Regions from separate parts of the Rhodococcus sp. WB9 genome, predicted to be linked through region 2. Evidence: riboswitches for the same ligand, from Rfam matches in the RefSeq annotation. Region 2 holds a riboswitch; the other holds the start of a gene.

Region 1 (7,826 bases), 3.3 Mb from region 2:
AGCGCCGTGTACGGGTTGTGGGAGGCGATCACGAAGATGCCGAGCAACACCCCGAGTGCCGTCATCGATACGAACAGGCCGGGAATCAGCGCCCGGTCGGCGAGCCGGCCGCCGATCAGATTGCCCGCGACCATGCCCAGTCCGTAGATCATCAGGGCCAGCGGCACCAGCGACCGCGACAGCCCGGCGACGTCGGTGAGCGTCGTGCTGATGTACGTGTAGACGGCGAACATGCCACCGAATCCGACCATGCCGATGATCAGCGTCATCCACACCTGCGCGCGGCGCAGGGCACCGAGTTCGGTGAGGGGATTCGACATCCGCATTGCGGCGAGCGCGGGCACCCACGACCAGATCGCGCCCAGTGTCACCACACCGATCACCGCCACGAGCGCGAAGGCGCTGCGCCAGCCGAGCGTCTGACCCAGCCACGAGGCGACCGGAACGCCGACGACGTTGGCCACCGACAGCCCCATCATGACGAGAGCGACCGCCCTGGCCCGCTGGCCGCGGTCCGCGAGGTGCGCCGCCACGAGGGCCGCCACACCGAAGTAGGCGCCGTGCGGGAGGCCTGCCACGAACCGCGCGGCCATCAGCACGCCGTAGTTCGGCGCGAACACGGTGGCGGCGTTGCCGATCGTGAACGCCGCCATCAACGCGATCAACAGCGTCTTCCGGGGCACCCGTGCGGTCAGCGCCGCGATGAGAGGCGCGCCCACGACCACACCCAGCGCGTACGCCGAGATGACGTGCCCGGCCGTCGGCTCGGTGATCCCGAGACTCGACGCCATCTCGGGCAGCAGCCCCATCGCCACGAACTCGGTGGTCCCGATCCCGAAGCCACCGAGCGCGAGCGCGACCATGGCGAGCTTGCGGACGGACGGATGTTGCGCGATGACACCGAGGTGCTCGGGGCGGACAGGGGTGGAAGTGCTCACAGAAGAACTTTCGACTAGGCGGAGATACGGCTACGCGGCGCACGGCGCCTCGTTGCGCAACGACCCACATCGAAATTCTCTTCCCCGGATTCCGCCTTTCGCGCCTCGAACGACCGTGAGATGACTCACCCGGGACCCGGAGACGGCGAACGGGACGCCCCCGTGAGGGACGTCCCGTTCGTAGCGCTGCGGCTCGGTGCCTACTGCTCGGCGATGGCCTTCTGGAGGTTGATGTCCAGCGCACCGAGGAACTCCTCGGTGGTCAGGTAGCCCTGGTCGCCGCCGACCAGCATCGCGAGGTCCTTCGTCATCTGACCACCCTCGACGGTCTTGATGACCACGTCTTCGAGCTTCTGGGCGAAGCCGATGACGTCGGGGGTGTTGTCGAGCTTGCCGCGGTGCTCGAGTCCACGGGTCCACGCGAAGATCGACGCGATGGGGTTGGTGGACGTCGGCTTGCCCTGCTGGTGCTGACGGAAGTGACGCGTCACGGTGCCGTGTGCGGCCTCGGCCTCACACGTCTTTCCGTCCGGGGTCAGCAGCACGGATGTCATGAGGCCGAGCGATCCGAAGCCCTGCGCGACGGTGTCGGACTGGACGTCGCCGTCGTAGTTCTTGCAGGCCCAGACGTAGCCACCCTCCCACTTGAGCGCCGACGCGACCATGTCGTCGATGAGACGGTGCTCGTAGGTGAGTCCGGCCGCGTCGAACTCCGGCTTGAACTCGGTCTCGTAGACGTGCTGGAAGATGTCCTTGAATGCGCCGTCGTACGCCTTGAGGATGGTGTTCTTGGTCGACAGGTACACCGGGTAGTTCTGCTGCAGGCCGTAGTTGAGCGAGGCGCGCGCGAAGTCCTCGATGGACTTGGTGAAGTTGTACTGACCCTGGACGACGCCGCCGCCCTCGGGGAAGTTCACCAGCTCGTGCTCGATCGGCTCGCTGCCGTCCTCGGGCGTGTAGGTGATCATCACCTTGCCGGGGCCGGGGACCTTGAAGTCGGTGGCGCGGTACTGGTCACCGAAGGCGTGACGGCCGATGATGATCGGCTTGGTCCAGCCCGGAACCAGTCGCGGAACGTTGGAGATGATGATCGGCGCGCGGAAGATCGTCCCACCGAGGATGTTGCGGATGGTGCCGTTGGGCGACCGCCACATCTTCTTGAGACCGAACTCCTCGACGCGTGCCTCGTCCGGGGTGATGGTCGCGCACTTGACGCCGACGCCGTGCTTCTTGATGGCGTTGGCCGCGTCGACGGTCACCTGGTCGTCGGTCTCGTCCCGGTACTCGATGCCGAGGTCGTAGTACTCGAGGTTCACATCCAGGTAAGGATGGATCAGTTTGTCTTTGATGAACTGCCAGATAATGCGTGTCATCTCGTCGCCGTCGAGTTCGACGACGGTGCCCTCAACCTTGATTTTGGACATGGGTGCTTCGCGTCCTCCTAGGAAGTTTCCCTGGTTACACGGTTGCGGGCGCACTTTGTGAGTGGGTCCGCGAACGGTTCGCTTATCAAACGTAGACGGTCACGGCGGCCCCTGGGGAGACCGCACCTAAACAAGACAAGCGTACTGCTATGCGAGCGGCTCGCAACAGGTGGGGCGCGCAACCCACCCCTACTCGCGGGTAACTTTTCCCTGCTAGCGGCCCTGATCGGTGCCGTTTCCGGTCGTTCCACCTCAGCCGCTAAGATTCACTCCAGGTCATGAGTGCCAGCAACGAGCCCCGGCTAGCTGGCCGGCAACCCTCCACCGCGGTGGGGTGCCCCGGGTGATGACCTGGTTCCCTGATTCATACAACAGTCGGGTGACAAGCGCGGGTCCGACATCGGAGGTTCATGATGTGTTGTTGTTGTCGTAGATAGACCCCAGACAAGCCCTGCGCGCGAACGAACCAGCACTCCGTCCGCGCCTCGTCAGACCACTGGAGTAGACAGCACATGACCGAGAACTGGTCGTTCGAGACCAAGCAGATCCATGCCGGGCAGACGTCCGACGCGACCACCAAGGCGCGGGCGCTGCCGATCTACCAGACCACCTCGTACACGTTCGACAGCACCGATCACGCTGCCGCGCTGTTCGGTCTGGCCGAGCCGGGCAACATCTACACCCGCATCATGAACCCCACGCAGGACGCGGTCGAGCAGCGCATCGCCACGCTCGAGGGCGGCGTTGCCGCCCTGCTGCTGTCCTCCGGACAGGCCGCGGAGACGATCGCGATCCTGAATCTCGCCGAGGCAGGCGACCACATCGTCTCCAGCCCGCGGCTGTACGGGGGCACGTACAACCTCTTCCACTACACGCTGCCCAAGCTCGGCATCGAAGTCTCGTTCGTCGAGGACCCCGACGACCTCGAGCAGTGGAAGGACGCGGTCCGGGACAACACGAAGGCGTTCTACGGCGAGACCATCTCCAATCCCCGCAACGACGTCCTCGACTTGCCCGGCATCTCCGGGATCGCGCATCAGCACGGACTCCCCCTGATCGTCGACAACACGGTGGCCACTCCCTACCTGATCCGCCCCCTCGAGCACGGCGCGGACATCGTGGTGCACTCGGCCACCAAGTACCTCGGCGGTCACGGCACGGCGATCGCCGGTGTCATCGTCGACGGCGGCACGTTCGACTGGACCCAGGGCCGCCACGGCAACTTCACCACGCCGGACCCGAGCTACCACGGCGTCGTCTACTCCGAGCTCGGACCGCCTGCGTTCGCCCTCAAGGCTCGCGTGCAGCTGCTTCGCGACCTCGGTTCGGCGATCTCCCCGTTCAATGCATTCCTCATCGCGCAGGGCCTCGAGACGCTGAGCCTTCGCATGGAACGACACGTGTCCAACGCGACCGCCGTCGCGCAGTACCTGGAGGCCCGCCCGGAGGTCGTGTCCGTCGGATACGCCGGGCTCCCGTCGTCGCCCTGGCACGACCGGGCGAAACAGATCGCGCCGAGGGGTGCGGGTGCCATCGTGACGTTCGAACTCGCCGGCGGCATCGACGCGGGCAAGAAGTTCGTCAACGCGCTCACCCTGCACAGCCACGTCGCGAACATCGGCGACGTCCGCTCGCTGGTGATCCACCCGGCGTCCACCACACACTCCCAGCTGACCCCCGAGGAGCAGGCCGCCAGCGGCGTCACCCCCGGACTGGTCCGCCTGGCTGTCGGCATCGAAGGGATCGACGACATCATCGCCGATATCGAGACCGGACTTACGGCGGCGGCATCTTGACCGTGAGCGCTGTACAGAACCTGCCCGTGGCGGACGGACGACTCGGCACCATCGACATCGGATCGCTCGAGCTCGAGAGCGGAACAGTGATCCCGTCGGTGTCCCTTGCCGTGCAGCGATGGGGTGAGCTGTCCCCCAACCGGGACAACGTCGTGCTCGTCGAGCACGCCCTCACCGGTGACTCCCACGTCACCGGACCCGTCACCGACGAGCACCCCTCCCCCGGATGGTGGACCGGAATGGTCGGTCCGGGTGCGCCGATCGACACCGACGAGTGGTGCGTCGTCGCGACCAACGTCCTCGGTGGCTGCCGCGGCACCACCGGTCCCGGTTCGATCGCCGAGGACGGGCGCCCGTGGGGCAGCCGCTTCCCGGAGATCTCCATCCGCGACCAGATCGCGGCCGAAAAGAAGTTCACCGACCTGCTGGGCATCGACAAGCTGGCGTCCGTCGTCGGTGGTTCGATGGGCGGGATGCGCGCGCTCGAGTGGGCCGTCACCTACCCGGACCAGGTGGCGTCGGCGCTCGTTCTCGCGGTCGGCGCCCGCGCGACCGCCGACCAGATCGGCACGCAGACCACCCAGATCGCGGCCATCACCAGCGACCCCGACTGGCAGGGCGGCGACTATCACGGCACCGGCCGGATCCCCCTGGCGGGTCTGCGCATCGCCCGCCGGATCGCGCACCTGACGTACCGCACCGAGAGCGAACTCGACTCCCGGTTCGCGAACTCGCCGCAGGACGGCGAGGACCCGTGGCGCGGCGGACGGTACTCCGTCGAGAGCTACCTCCAGCACCAGGCCGACAAGCTGGTCGGCAGGTTCGACCCGAGCACGTATGTGCTGCTGTCCGAGGCCATGAACCGGCACGACGTGGGCCGCGGTCGCGGTGGCATCGCCGCGGCGCTGGGGACGATCACCGCCCCCGTCATCGTGGGCGGCGTCGACTCCGACCGCCTGTACCCGATCCGCCTGCAGGAGGATCTGGCCAACGACATCCCCACCTGCGACGGTCTGCGGGTGCTCAACTCGCGGGACGGCCACGACGGGTTCCTCACCGAGGCCGCCGCCGTCGCGAAACTGCTCTCCGAGACGATGCAACTGGCACGCGCCGGACGCTGACACCGGCGCCGGACGACGCCCGCTCGGACCGCTAGTCGGTTCCGAGCGGGTCGATCGACACGGCCAGCCACACGATCGCGCCCCCGACGGCCACGAGCGCGCCCACGTCGAAAGGCTTGCTGCGCACCGCGAGCAGTCCGACGCGCTCCGACGGCATCATCAACCGGAAAACCGCCGCGAGCAGCGTGGCGACACCGAACACGAACGCGCCTCGTCGCCACCGATCCGCGAGCACGAACACGACGGCCACGACGATGACGACGAGGACTGCGAGCATCGGCAGATTCTTCTTCGCGAACTGCCCCCAGTCGGCCATGTCAGCCGAGAGACGCTGCGACACGCTCGGCCCGCTCCACGACGTTGGTCAGCAGGAAGGCGCGGGTGAGCGGCCCGACGCCACCGGGGTTCGGGGACAGGAAGCCGGCGACCTCGGCAACGTCCGCCGCCACGTCGCCGCGCAGTCCGTCCTCGGTGCGGCTCACACCCACGTCGAGCACCGCGGCACCGGGCTTGACCATGTCGGCCGTGACCAGCCCGGGTACACCCGCCGCGGCGATGACTATGTCGGCGCGGCGGACCTCGGCGCCGAGGTCCCGCGTACGGGTGTGGCAGAGGGTGACGGTGGCGTTCTCGCTGCGCCGGGTGAACAGCAGACCGATCGGGCGCCCCACGGTGACACCGCGACCGACGACGACGACGTGGGCACCCTCGATCGGCACCTCGTACCGGCGCAGCAGGTGCAGGATTCCGCGCGGCGTGCACGGCAGCGGCGCTTCCTTGCCCAGCACCAGCCGGCCCAGGTTGACCGGGTGCAGGCCGTCGGCGTCCTTGTCGGGGTCGATGCGCTCGAGAGCGGTGTTCTCGTCGAGCTGCTTCGGCAGCGGGAGCTGCACGATGTAGCCGGTGCAGTCCGGGTTGGCGTTGAGCTCGTCGATGGTGGCGTCGAGCTTCTCCTGCGTGATGTCGCCGGGCAGGTCGCGGCGGATCGAGGTGATCCCGACCTTCGCGCAGTCGTTGTGCTTCCCGCGCACGTAGGCGGCCGACCCCGGGTCGTCGCCCACCAGAACGGTGCCGAGACCGGGCGTGATGCCCTTGTCCTTCAGGGCGCTCACCCGCACCTTCAGGTCTTCGAAAATCTCGTCGCGGGTCGCCTTGCCATCGAGGATCGTTGCAGTCACGTGCCCCATTCTCTCAGGTTCGCCACACGCGCGTCAGGTCGGTTCCACCACGAGCCCGTTGGCCGTCGCGTACGCGATGGCCTGGGTGAGTTCGATCTGCGCCTTGTCCAGCGAGACCGCCGTCCACAGGTTCGCGTCGACGTGGGCGCCGCGCAGGTCCGCGCCGTCGAATTTCGCACCGCCGGTGCGGGCGCCGAACAGGTCCGCCGAGCGGAGCACGGCGCGGCGGAGGTCCGTGCGGACGAGGTTGGCCTCCTGGAACCGGCAGTCCGTGAAATCGAGTCCGCGCAGGTCCGCGCCGCCCAGCGACGCGAGCGTGAAATCACATTCGTCGAAGACCATCGGGCGCAGTCGGCAGTTGTCGAATTCCGATCCGAGGAAGCTGCAGTTGCGGAACTCGCTGTGCCACAGCGTCGTTCTGGTGAACGAGCACGAGCGGAACGCCGTCCCCACATGACGCGACTCGGCGAGGTCGGCGCCCGTGAAATCGCAGTCGGTGAAGATCACCGACTCGGTGCGGAGTTCACTCAGGTCGGCGTCGCGGAAGTTGCATTTCGTGTAGTGCCGCCGCTGCCAGTTCTGCGCGGGGAGTCGTGCGTCGCCGTAGTCCTCACCCACCACCTCTTCTACCGGATCCATGCGTCCATCATGCCGCCTCGCGGTGTGCCCCTAAGCTGTGCGGGTGTTCCGAGTGATGTTCCACGAACCCCGAATCCCACCCAATACCGGCAACGCCATCCGCATGGTGGCGGGCACCGGCTGCGAACTGCACCTCGTGGGTCCACTCGGATTCGACCTGTCCGAGCCGAAACTCAAACGCGCCGGGCTCGACTACCACGACCTGGCGTCGGTGACCGTGCACGAGAACCTGGAGGCGGCCTGGGCCGCGGTGGAGCCTGCGCGGGTGTACGCCTTCACCGCGCACGCCACCGTGTCGTACGCCGACATCGCCTACCGGCCCGGCGACGTTCTGCTGTTCGGTCCCGAACCCACCGGACTGGCGGAGGAAGTGCTGGCGGATCCCCACGTGACGGAGCGACTCCGCATCCCCATGCTGCCCGGCCGGCGGTCGCTGAACCTGTCGAACGCCGCCGCCCTCGTCACGTACGAGGCGTGGCGGCAGCACGGATTCAAAGGGGCTGCGCTGTAGCCCCGACGGCTGCGGCCCCGATACCCGCGGCCGCGCCGGCACCGAGGGCGATGTCGAGGAAATCGCGCGCCGCACCCTGAACGCCGCGCACCGGGTCCCAGACGGCGGAGAGCCGCCGCGGAAGCGTCAACCCCTCCACCTGAACGGAGGCGAGGCGGCCGTCCGTCAGGTCGGCGGCCACCGCCAGCGACGACAGCACTGCCGGAGCGTTACCCGCCA
Region 2 (7,826 bases):
CCACAAGCACACCGGCGATGGTGAACGCGGGAATGCTCGACAGGCGCAGCGCGTGCCGCGTCTGGATCTGCCAGCGGGACGCGCCCTTCGCCCGCGCGGCTTCGATGAACGGCTGCCGCCACGTGGTCTGCAGACTCGCCGCGAGCACCTGGGCGATCACCGCGCCGGTCGGCAGCGCGAGCGTCACCGCGGGGAGCACCAGCGTCGCGAACCCCTGGTCGCCGAACGCCGGAAAGGCCTTCAACCGGAACGAGAACAGCTGCAGCAGAATCAGTCCCACCCAGAACGTCGGCACCGCGACACCGAGCGGAGGCAGCGAGAACAGCAGATTCCGCAACCAGTGGACCCTGGTGTAGGTGGCGAGGAACGCGACCGCTGCCCCGAACACGACCGCGAGGAGCAGCGCCGCGGACGCCAGCGCGAGCGTGCTGGGGACCGCGTTCCCGATCGCCTCGGTCACCGATTGCCCGGTGGCGATCGAGTACCCGAAGTCACCGCGGACGGCGTGGCTCAGCGAATTCCAGTACTGCACCCACACCGGCTGGTCGAGGCCGTACCGCGCCTGGAGCTCCGCGACGGCGGCCGCGTCGACCGTCGTTCCGGCGGTCGCCGAGTCGACGGCGATGCTCACCGGGTCGGACGGCAACAGGAACAGCACGGCGAACGACACGGTGAACGTCGCCCACAGGACGGCGATCGCCTGCAGCACGCGTAGTCCGAGGTAGCGAATCATGGCTCAGCGTCCGCTGATCCAGGTGTCGAAGAACTGGAGCCGGGCCGAGGCCTCGAACTTCAGGTCCTGCACGTTCGGGCCGGCGCCGATCGCCTGCGACAACTCCACCGTGGGGATCCACAGGCCGTTGTCGAGCACCTGCTGCTGGGCGTCGGCGACGAGCGCGCTCCGCTCGGTGGTGTCGGTGGTGGCGAGCTGCTTCGCGAGCACGGCGTCGAGCGCGGGAATCGGTCCGCGGTTGTTCAGGTTGCGGCCCTCGAGTCCGAACTGGGTGCGGAGGATGTCACCGTCGGCGCGGGTGCTGTTGTAATAGGTGGCGTCGAAGTCCTTGGCATTCTGGCGAGCGGTGGCCTCCGGGGTGGACACGAGATTCAGCTGCAGATCCACTCCCACCTCTTTGAGCTGCTGCTGCACCAGTTCGAGGATGGCCTGGTTGCCGGCGAACACGGAGCTGAACAGAACGGGGAAGCTCAGCTTCTGACCGCCCTTCTCCCGGATGCCGTCGGCACCGGGAACCCAGCCCGCCTGGTCGAGGATCGACTTCGCCTTCTCCGGGTCGAATGTCACGTCCGGCAGCGCCACGTAGCCGGGGGTGCGGCTGGCCAGCGTGCTGGTGGCGGGCGTGAAGTTGGGCCCGAGCACGGTGTCGACCAGTTCCTGCCGGTTGATCGCCGGGACCAGCGCACTGCGCACGACCGGATCGACGAGCGGTCCGCGAGTCACGTTGGGCTGGAAACCGAACGGCGTCCCGGGGTTCGACGTGGTGAGCACCTGCCCGCCTGCGCCTTCGATCTGCGGGGCATCCTGCGGCAACGCGTCACTGATCGCATCCAGCTGTCCCGAGGACAGGCTGCCCGTGCGGACACCGGATTCGGGCACGACACTGAACTCGATGGTGTCGAGGTAGGCCTCGCCGTCGTGGCCGAACACGTCCGAACCCCAGTCGTATCCGGCGCGCTTGGCGAGGGTCACCGACTTGTCCTGCTGGTAGTCGGCGTACGTGAACGGTCCGGTGCCCGAGATGTTGCCGGTGCACCGCTCTTCGGCGGACTTCGCGACGGACGCATCGGACAGGATGCCCAGCTGCGGGGTGGACGACGCCTGCAGGAACTGCGCGTTGGGTGCGGCGAAGTCGACCTGCGCGGTCAGCGGGTCGATCACGGTGGTTCCGGTGTACCCGGCGAGGTAGCTGGCACCGAGCGGGGCCTTGGCGCCGGAGAGGGTGTTCACGATGGCGTCGAGATTCTTCTTCACCGACTCCGCGGTGAAAGGCGTTCCGTCACTGAACGTCACCCCCTCCTTCAGGTGGAACGTGAAGGAGGATGCGTCGGCGTCGGTTTCCCAGCTCTCGGCGAGCCACGGCTTCAGTTCGCCCGTCTCCGGGTCCTGGTCGGTGAGCGAGTCCACCACCTGACGAGCCACGTAGATCGTCTGATTCGTGCCCGACTGCGCGGGGTCGGCGCACGTGGGTGCCTGGGAGAGGCCGTAGCGGAGTGTGCCGCCCGGCTGTGCGGGGCCCGCATCCGCGGAGGAACTGCTGGAACCGCCACCGCAGGCGGTGAGCGCCGTGGCCAGCACGGCGGCGGCGCCGATACCTGCTGCGATGCGGGCACCGCGGTGGGGCGAGGACAAAAGCACTGATGGCACCGAGAACTCCGTGATCTCGAAGAAGTGCCGTGCGCGCTGCCCGTCGTATCGGCAGCGCTCACGCGCACAGGAAGGTGAGGGACACCGGATCCGACGCGGATGCGGTGTGAAGAGCCGGAACCCCGAGAGATCGGGGTGTCAGGTCAGCTGTGACAGATCGAGGTGGACAGCCGGCAGAGATCGACGTGCAGGCGCCCCCAGGCGCTCACGAAACCTTCGGTCAACATCGTTCCTCCATCGATCCCGGCGGTAGCACCCGCACCCGCAGGGCGGGGGGTTGCTGCGACGTCAACGAGCCAGGTCTCTCGGTCGCTCTGGATGGTCGTTACCGAGTGTAAGAGATCGCCGGTCGCGGCGCCACACGGACCCCGCTACCCGACCGCCTGCTGGGACTCGACCTCCCGCCGCGACAGGGCGGGCCGGAGCCCGAGGTGCTCACGCAGGGTGGAGCCTTCGTATTCCGTTCGGTACGAACCTCGCTCCTGCAATTCGGGCACCAGCAGGTCGACGATCTCGTCGAGTCCGGTGGGCACCAGATACGGCGAGATGTTGAATCCGTCCGTCGCCCCACTGCGAACCCACCGGGTGAGTTCGTCGGCGACCTGCCCGGGGGTGCCCGCGAAACCGGAGCGCTGGGTGGTCGCGATCGCCACCTGACGCAGCGACAGGTTCTGCGCCTCCGCCAGTGCCCGCCATTCCCGGGCGATGGCGAGCGGATCCTTTCCGTCACGCGCCGCCCCGCGGGTGACGGAGATCGGCGCGGGCACCGGATCGAATTCGGGCAGTGGACCGTCCGGGTCGCGATCGGACAGATCGCGGCCCCACACCTGACCGACCAGAGACAACGCCGTCTGCCCGGTGTACTGGCCCTCGAGAACCCAGCGCACCTTCTCCTCCACCTCGGACGCGTTCTCCGCGAGCACGATCTGCGTGCCCGGCAGAATCTTGACGTCGTCCTCGGGGCGCCCCGCACGACGCACTCTCGCCCTGATGTCCTCGGCGAAGGCGAGCGCCGCGTCGAAATGCGTTCCGTGCCGGGAGAAGATCACGTCGGTGTGCGCGGCCGCGAAGTCCCGGCCCGCCGGTGAGTCACCGGCCTGGAAGATGACGGGGTGTCCCTGGGCGCTGCGCGGCAGCGTGGGGGTGATCGTGACGTCGAACTGCGACGTGCGCCGGGACACCTCCCGCACCCCGTCCGGGGTTGCCCACGACGGCGCGTCGGTCCTCGTCGCGACCGCGCCGTCGGCCCACGCATCCCAGATCGCCCGGGCGGTGTCGAGGAACTGCCCGGCCCGCTCGTACCTGTCCGCGTGATCGAGGAAGCCGCCGCGCCGGAAGTTCTCACCGGTCCAGGCATTGTCCGTGGTGACCGCGTTCCAGCCGGCACGGCCACCGGACAGCAGGTCCAGCCCGGACAGCCGCCTGGCGAGGTCGGCGGGCTCGTTGTAGGTGGTGTTCTGGGTGGCCACCAACCCGATGTGCCGGGTGATGCCGGCGAGCGCCGCGAGCTGGGTGATCGCGTCCGGGCGGCCCACGATGTCGAGATCGAGGATCTTGCCCTCCTGTTCCCGCAGGCGCAGGCCCTCACCGAGGAAGAAGGCGTCGAACAGGCCGCGCTCGGCGGTCAGTGCCACCCGCCGGAACGTCTCGAAGTCGATCTGCGATCCGCTCGACGGATCCGACCAGATCGTCGTGTGGTTGACGCCCTGGAAGAAGACACCGAAGTGCACCTGGGCGCCGGGTCGGGCGTACGAGTTGTCGGTCATGTTCTCCACAACCTTTCAGCGAGAAGAGTGTTCGAGGCGCTCGGCCTGGAATCGGGTGACGGGACGGTCGAGGCCCAGCGTGCCGCGCAGGGTCGAACCGGGAACGGGACGGTGGGCGATGCCGGCACGGAGAAGCGCCGGAACCACGAACCGGGCCAGCACCGGAAGGTCCTCGTCGACGACGGCGGGATGCACGCGCACGCCGTCGACGTGCGCATCCAGGGTCCGCAACAGGTCCACCAGCCCGGTGGCATCGCCGGCGAACGACACCCGTCCGCTCGGCGGGGCAGGCGTGGACGCGCCCAGCGCGACGTCCAGTTCCGCGAACACCAGCACCGCCCCGCCTGCCTTTGCGCGCCCGGCGGCCTCGACGGTGTCCTCGACGGTCGGTCCGGACACCAGCACCACGTCGACCAGCGACGGATCGGTGTCCCCCGCGCGGCCGAACACCACCAGTTGCCCCTGCGGTGGTCGCGGCACGATGGCCGGACCCTTCACCGAGTACGTCTCGCCCTGGAAGTCGAGGTAGTGCACTCGGTCGCGGTCGAGGAAACGCCCGGTCGCATAGTCGCGGATCACCGCGTCGTCCTCCCACGAATCCCACAGGTCCCGGACCACGGTGATCGCGTCCCGTTCCTCCTGCGCAAGGTCGGCGGGTGCGGTGACCTCGGCCCGGCCCAGTGCGCTCGCGACCCGCGGGTCGGTGTCGCGTGCTGCGATCCAGCCACCGCGACCGCGCGACGCGTAGTCGAGCGTCGCGAGCTGGGAGGACGTGTGAAACGGCTCGGCATACGTGGTGCCGACGACCGGTACGAGTCCGATCGTGCTGGTGGTCGCGGCGACGAACGCCGCGCGGTTCACCGCGTCGATCCGGCCGACGGGTCCCCCGCCGGCGCCGGGAGGCAGGAGCGAATCATCGAAGGAGGCGAACGTGAAACCCGCGTTCTCGGCCGCCGCGACCCGGTCCGCCACCGTTCGCCCGGTCAGCAACCGGTCGGGTGTGTGCGCGGCTCGGCGCCAGGCTTCGGGATGCGCACCCTCGCCGTCGAGTTCGATGCCCAGAACCAGGCTCATGCGTCTTCCTCCTCGGTGCGGGCCGCGAGGGGGCGGCTCGGAATGGTCTCGCGCAGCGCGGGTGCCACCTCGGCCTGGAACAGCTCCAGGCTCTCGCGGTGCTGCTTGTCGGTGCCGACGCGGTCGGCGCTCAGGTGGATCACCTCGTGGCCGAACTGCTCGTGGTAGCGCTGCACCTTGTCGATCACCTGCTGCGGGCTGCCGATCAGTGCGGAACTGCGTTCGACGAAGTCCTCGACGGTCTCGAACACGACCGGAAGTCCTGCCCTGCGGGCGAAGTCGAGGCGAGCGGCGTGAATGGGACGCCACACGTCGAGCGCGTCCTGCGAGTTCGGAGTCACGTAGAACCCGGCGGTTCCGGCGCCGACGAGGGCGTCGGCGGGATCGTGACCGTAGTGCGTCCACCGTTCGCGGTAGTGCCGGACGAGTTCGGCGTACGAGTCGATGGGATACGTGACGTTCGCCGAGAAGATCGGATCACCGTAGCGGGCCGCGAGATCCACCGATTCCTTGCTCGTCGCGCTGCCGTGCCAGATCCGGATCCGTCGCTGCAGCGGGCGCGGCAGTGCGACAGCGTGCGCGAGCGACGGCCGGAACGCGCCCTCCCAGGTGACGTCCTCGCTCTCCCACAACTGCCGGAACAGTTCGTAGCCCTCGCGGTTGCGGTCCCACTGATCGTCCGGGGTGACGTGGAACAGCTCCGCTTGCGCGGTGCCGTTGCCCTTCCCGATGATGAGCTGCAGCCGGCCGCCCGACAGGTTGTCCAGCGTCGAGTAGTCCTCGAACGCACGGACGGGGTCGAGCAGGCTCAGCGTGGTCACCGCCGTCCACAACTGCAGCGTGCTGGTGCGCGCCGCGATGGCGCTGAGCACCACGGGTGGGGACGAGGACAGGAAGGGATGTTCGTGGCGCTCGCCCACCGCGAACCCGTCGTACCCGAGTTGCTCGGCGAGGACGGCGGACTCCACGACCTCCTGCAGCCTGGCTGTGGTGCCGATCTTCTCCCCTGTCACCGGATCCGGTTGGTGAGTGATCAGGCTCATCAGCAGAAATTTCATACGGACTCGTACTCCTTTGCGGCACAGGCGGAAGGCAGAGCGATAGCGGTGTGCAGGATCTTCTCGAAACCGTGGAATCCGACGTCCTGCGGTGGGAGGGAGCGGTCGAACAGTGCCGTGTACCCCGCCGCCAGATACAGGGCCACCGCCTCGGGCTGCCGCGGCCCCGTGGTGAGGAAGATGCGGGAATAGCCGGCCCGGACGATCTCGGCCTCGAGCTCCCGCAGCACGATTCGTCCGAGGCCGCGGCGGCGGTGCGCCGACGAGGTCCAGATCCGTTTGAGTTCGGCAGTCGTGTCGTCGTAGCGCCGGAAGGCCCCGCCCGCCACGGACGTCCCGTCCACGACCACGACGAGCAACGCGCCACCCGGTGCGGCGAACTCCTCCGCCGGATACGTGCTGAGATTTTCGTAGATCTCGTCGCGGGTGCGCTCGTACCGAGTGCTGTACTCGATCGCCAGTTCTTCGAGCAGCGGCGCGGCCAGTGGATCCGTCTGGTCGACGAACACGGTCTGCACGGATTCGGTCCTCTCGGTCACTGGTCCTCCTGTCAGCTGGTCTTCGGGAGTCCGGGCGGGTTGACGACCGACGTGCCGACGGCCTCGCTCGCGATGTTCCAGCGATCGAGAACCTGTGCGTACGTTCCGTTCTCGATGATGTGGTTGATGGCCTCGTTGACGGCGGTGATCAGCCCGTTGTCCTTCTTGGTGAGCACGGCGATCTCACCTTGGAGTGCATCGCCCGCACCGGAGAAAGTTCCGGCGATCTCGGTCTCCCCGGCCTGCGCAACGTGGAACGACGAGGACGGGTTGGGCCCGAAGTAGGCGTCGATCCGGCCCGACGCGAGGGGCAGGTAGTAGTCGGTGGTGTTCTGGTAGTAGGTGATGTCGGTGGGTTCGAGCCCTGTCGCGACGTTCTGCTCGCTCCACTTCACCAGCAGTGCTTCCTGATTGGTGCCGGATGAGACCGCGATCTTCAGGCCCGCGACGTCCTTGGGTTCCTTGATCTGGATGCCACTGCCCTTCTTCGTCTCGAACGCGACCGTGTCGAGGCGGTACGTCGAGAAGTCGTACTTCTCCTTCCGTTCCTCGGTGACGGTGACGTTCGAGATGAAGGCGTCGGCCTCCCCGGAGTCGATGCGGACGAAATTCTGCGCCCAGTCGGCGGCCTGGAGATCGACCTTCAATCCGAGGACGTCACCGATCAGGTGCGCGAAGTCGGTCTCCGTGCCGATGAGTGTATTGTCGTCGTCGGCGTAGAACCGCAGGGGCGGGGCGGAACCGGCGCTGCCCGTCACGACTAGCGTCCCGCGGTCGCGGATCTGCTGGGGAACCTTCGCGGCGATGGATTCGACCTCGTCGGTGGTGATGCGATTCTGGTCTGCGGTGAGGTTGTAGCCGGCGGCCGAGGTCGGCCCCGATCCCTCGTCCTCGACGTCGCCGCCCCCGCACGCGGCGGCGAGCAGCGCGAGGGTGGTGAGGGCCGAGGCCAGGATCTTCGTACGGAACCGTGCGGTGGACATGTGTGCCTTTCGGGATCCACACCGAG

The links. A riboswitch is a leader RNA that binds a small molecule or an ion and turns the genes downstream of it on or off. The one in region 2 is predicted to bind S-adenosylmethionine.
Region 1: linked by a shared signal. The riboswitch ahead of FND50_RS13715 (bifunctional o-acetylhomoserine/o-acetylserine sulfhydrylase) and the one ahead of FND50_RS37900 (putative leader peptide) in region 2 are both predicted to bind S-adenosylmethionine.

What each region holds. Positions count from the first base shown of each region.
Region 1 covers NZ_CP041769.1:2,982,040-2,989,865, reverse strand. Annotated here, with positions in the region: gene FND50_RS13725 (MFS transporter) at 1-938, opposite strand, end outside; gene FND50_RS13720 (NADP-dependent isocitrate dehydrogenase) at 1,139-2,362, opposite strand; SAM riboswitch class IV at 2,637-2,757, shown strand; gene FND50_RS13715 (bifunctional o-acetylhomoserine/o-acetylserine sulfhydrylase) at 2,875-4,158, shown strand; gene FND50_RS13710 (homoserine O-acetyltransferase) at 4,155-5,279, shown strand; gene FND50_RS13705 (DUF3017 domain-containing protein) at 5,311-5,595, opposite strand; gene FND50_RS13700 (bifunctional methylenetetrahydrofolate dehydrogenase/methenyltetrahydrofolate cyclohydrolase) at 5,597-6,457, opposite strand; gene FND50_RS13695 (pentapeptide repeat-containing protein) at 6,491-7,096, opposite strand; gene FND50_RS13690 (tRNA (cytidine(34)-2'-O)-methyltransferase) at 7,140-7,607, shown strand; gene FND50_RS13685 (LysR family transcriptional regulator) at 7,588-7,826, opposite strand, start outside.
Region 2 covers NZ_CP041769.1:6,284,313-6,292,138, forward strand. Annotated here, with positions in the region: gene FND50_RS29300 (ABC transporter permease) at 1-733, opposite strand, end outside; gene FND50_RS29305 (ABC transporter substrate-binding protein) at 737-2,371, opposite strand; gene FND50_RS37900 (putative leader peptide) at 2,524-2,607, opposite strand; SAM riboswitch class I at 2,612-2,705, opposite strand; gene FND50_RS29310 (NtaA/DmoA family FMN-dependent monooxygenase) at 2,752-4,146, opposite strand; gene FND50_RS29315 (LLM class flavin-dependent oxidoreductase) at 4,162-5,220, opposite strand; gene FND50_RS29320 (LLM class flavin-dependent oxidoreductase) at 5,217-6,278, opposite strand; gene FND50_RS29325 (GNAT family N-acetyltransferase) at 6,275-6,817, opposite strand; gene FND50_RS29330 (ABC transporter substrate-binding protein) at 6,829-7,800, opposite strand.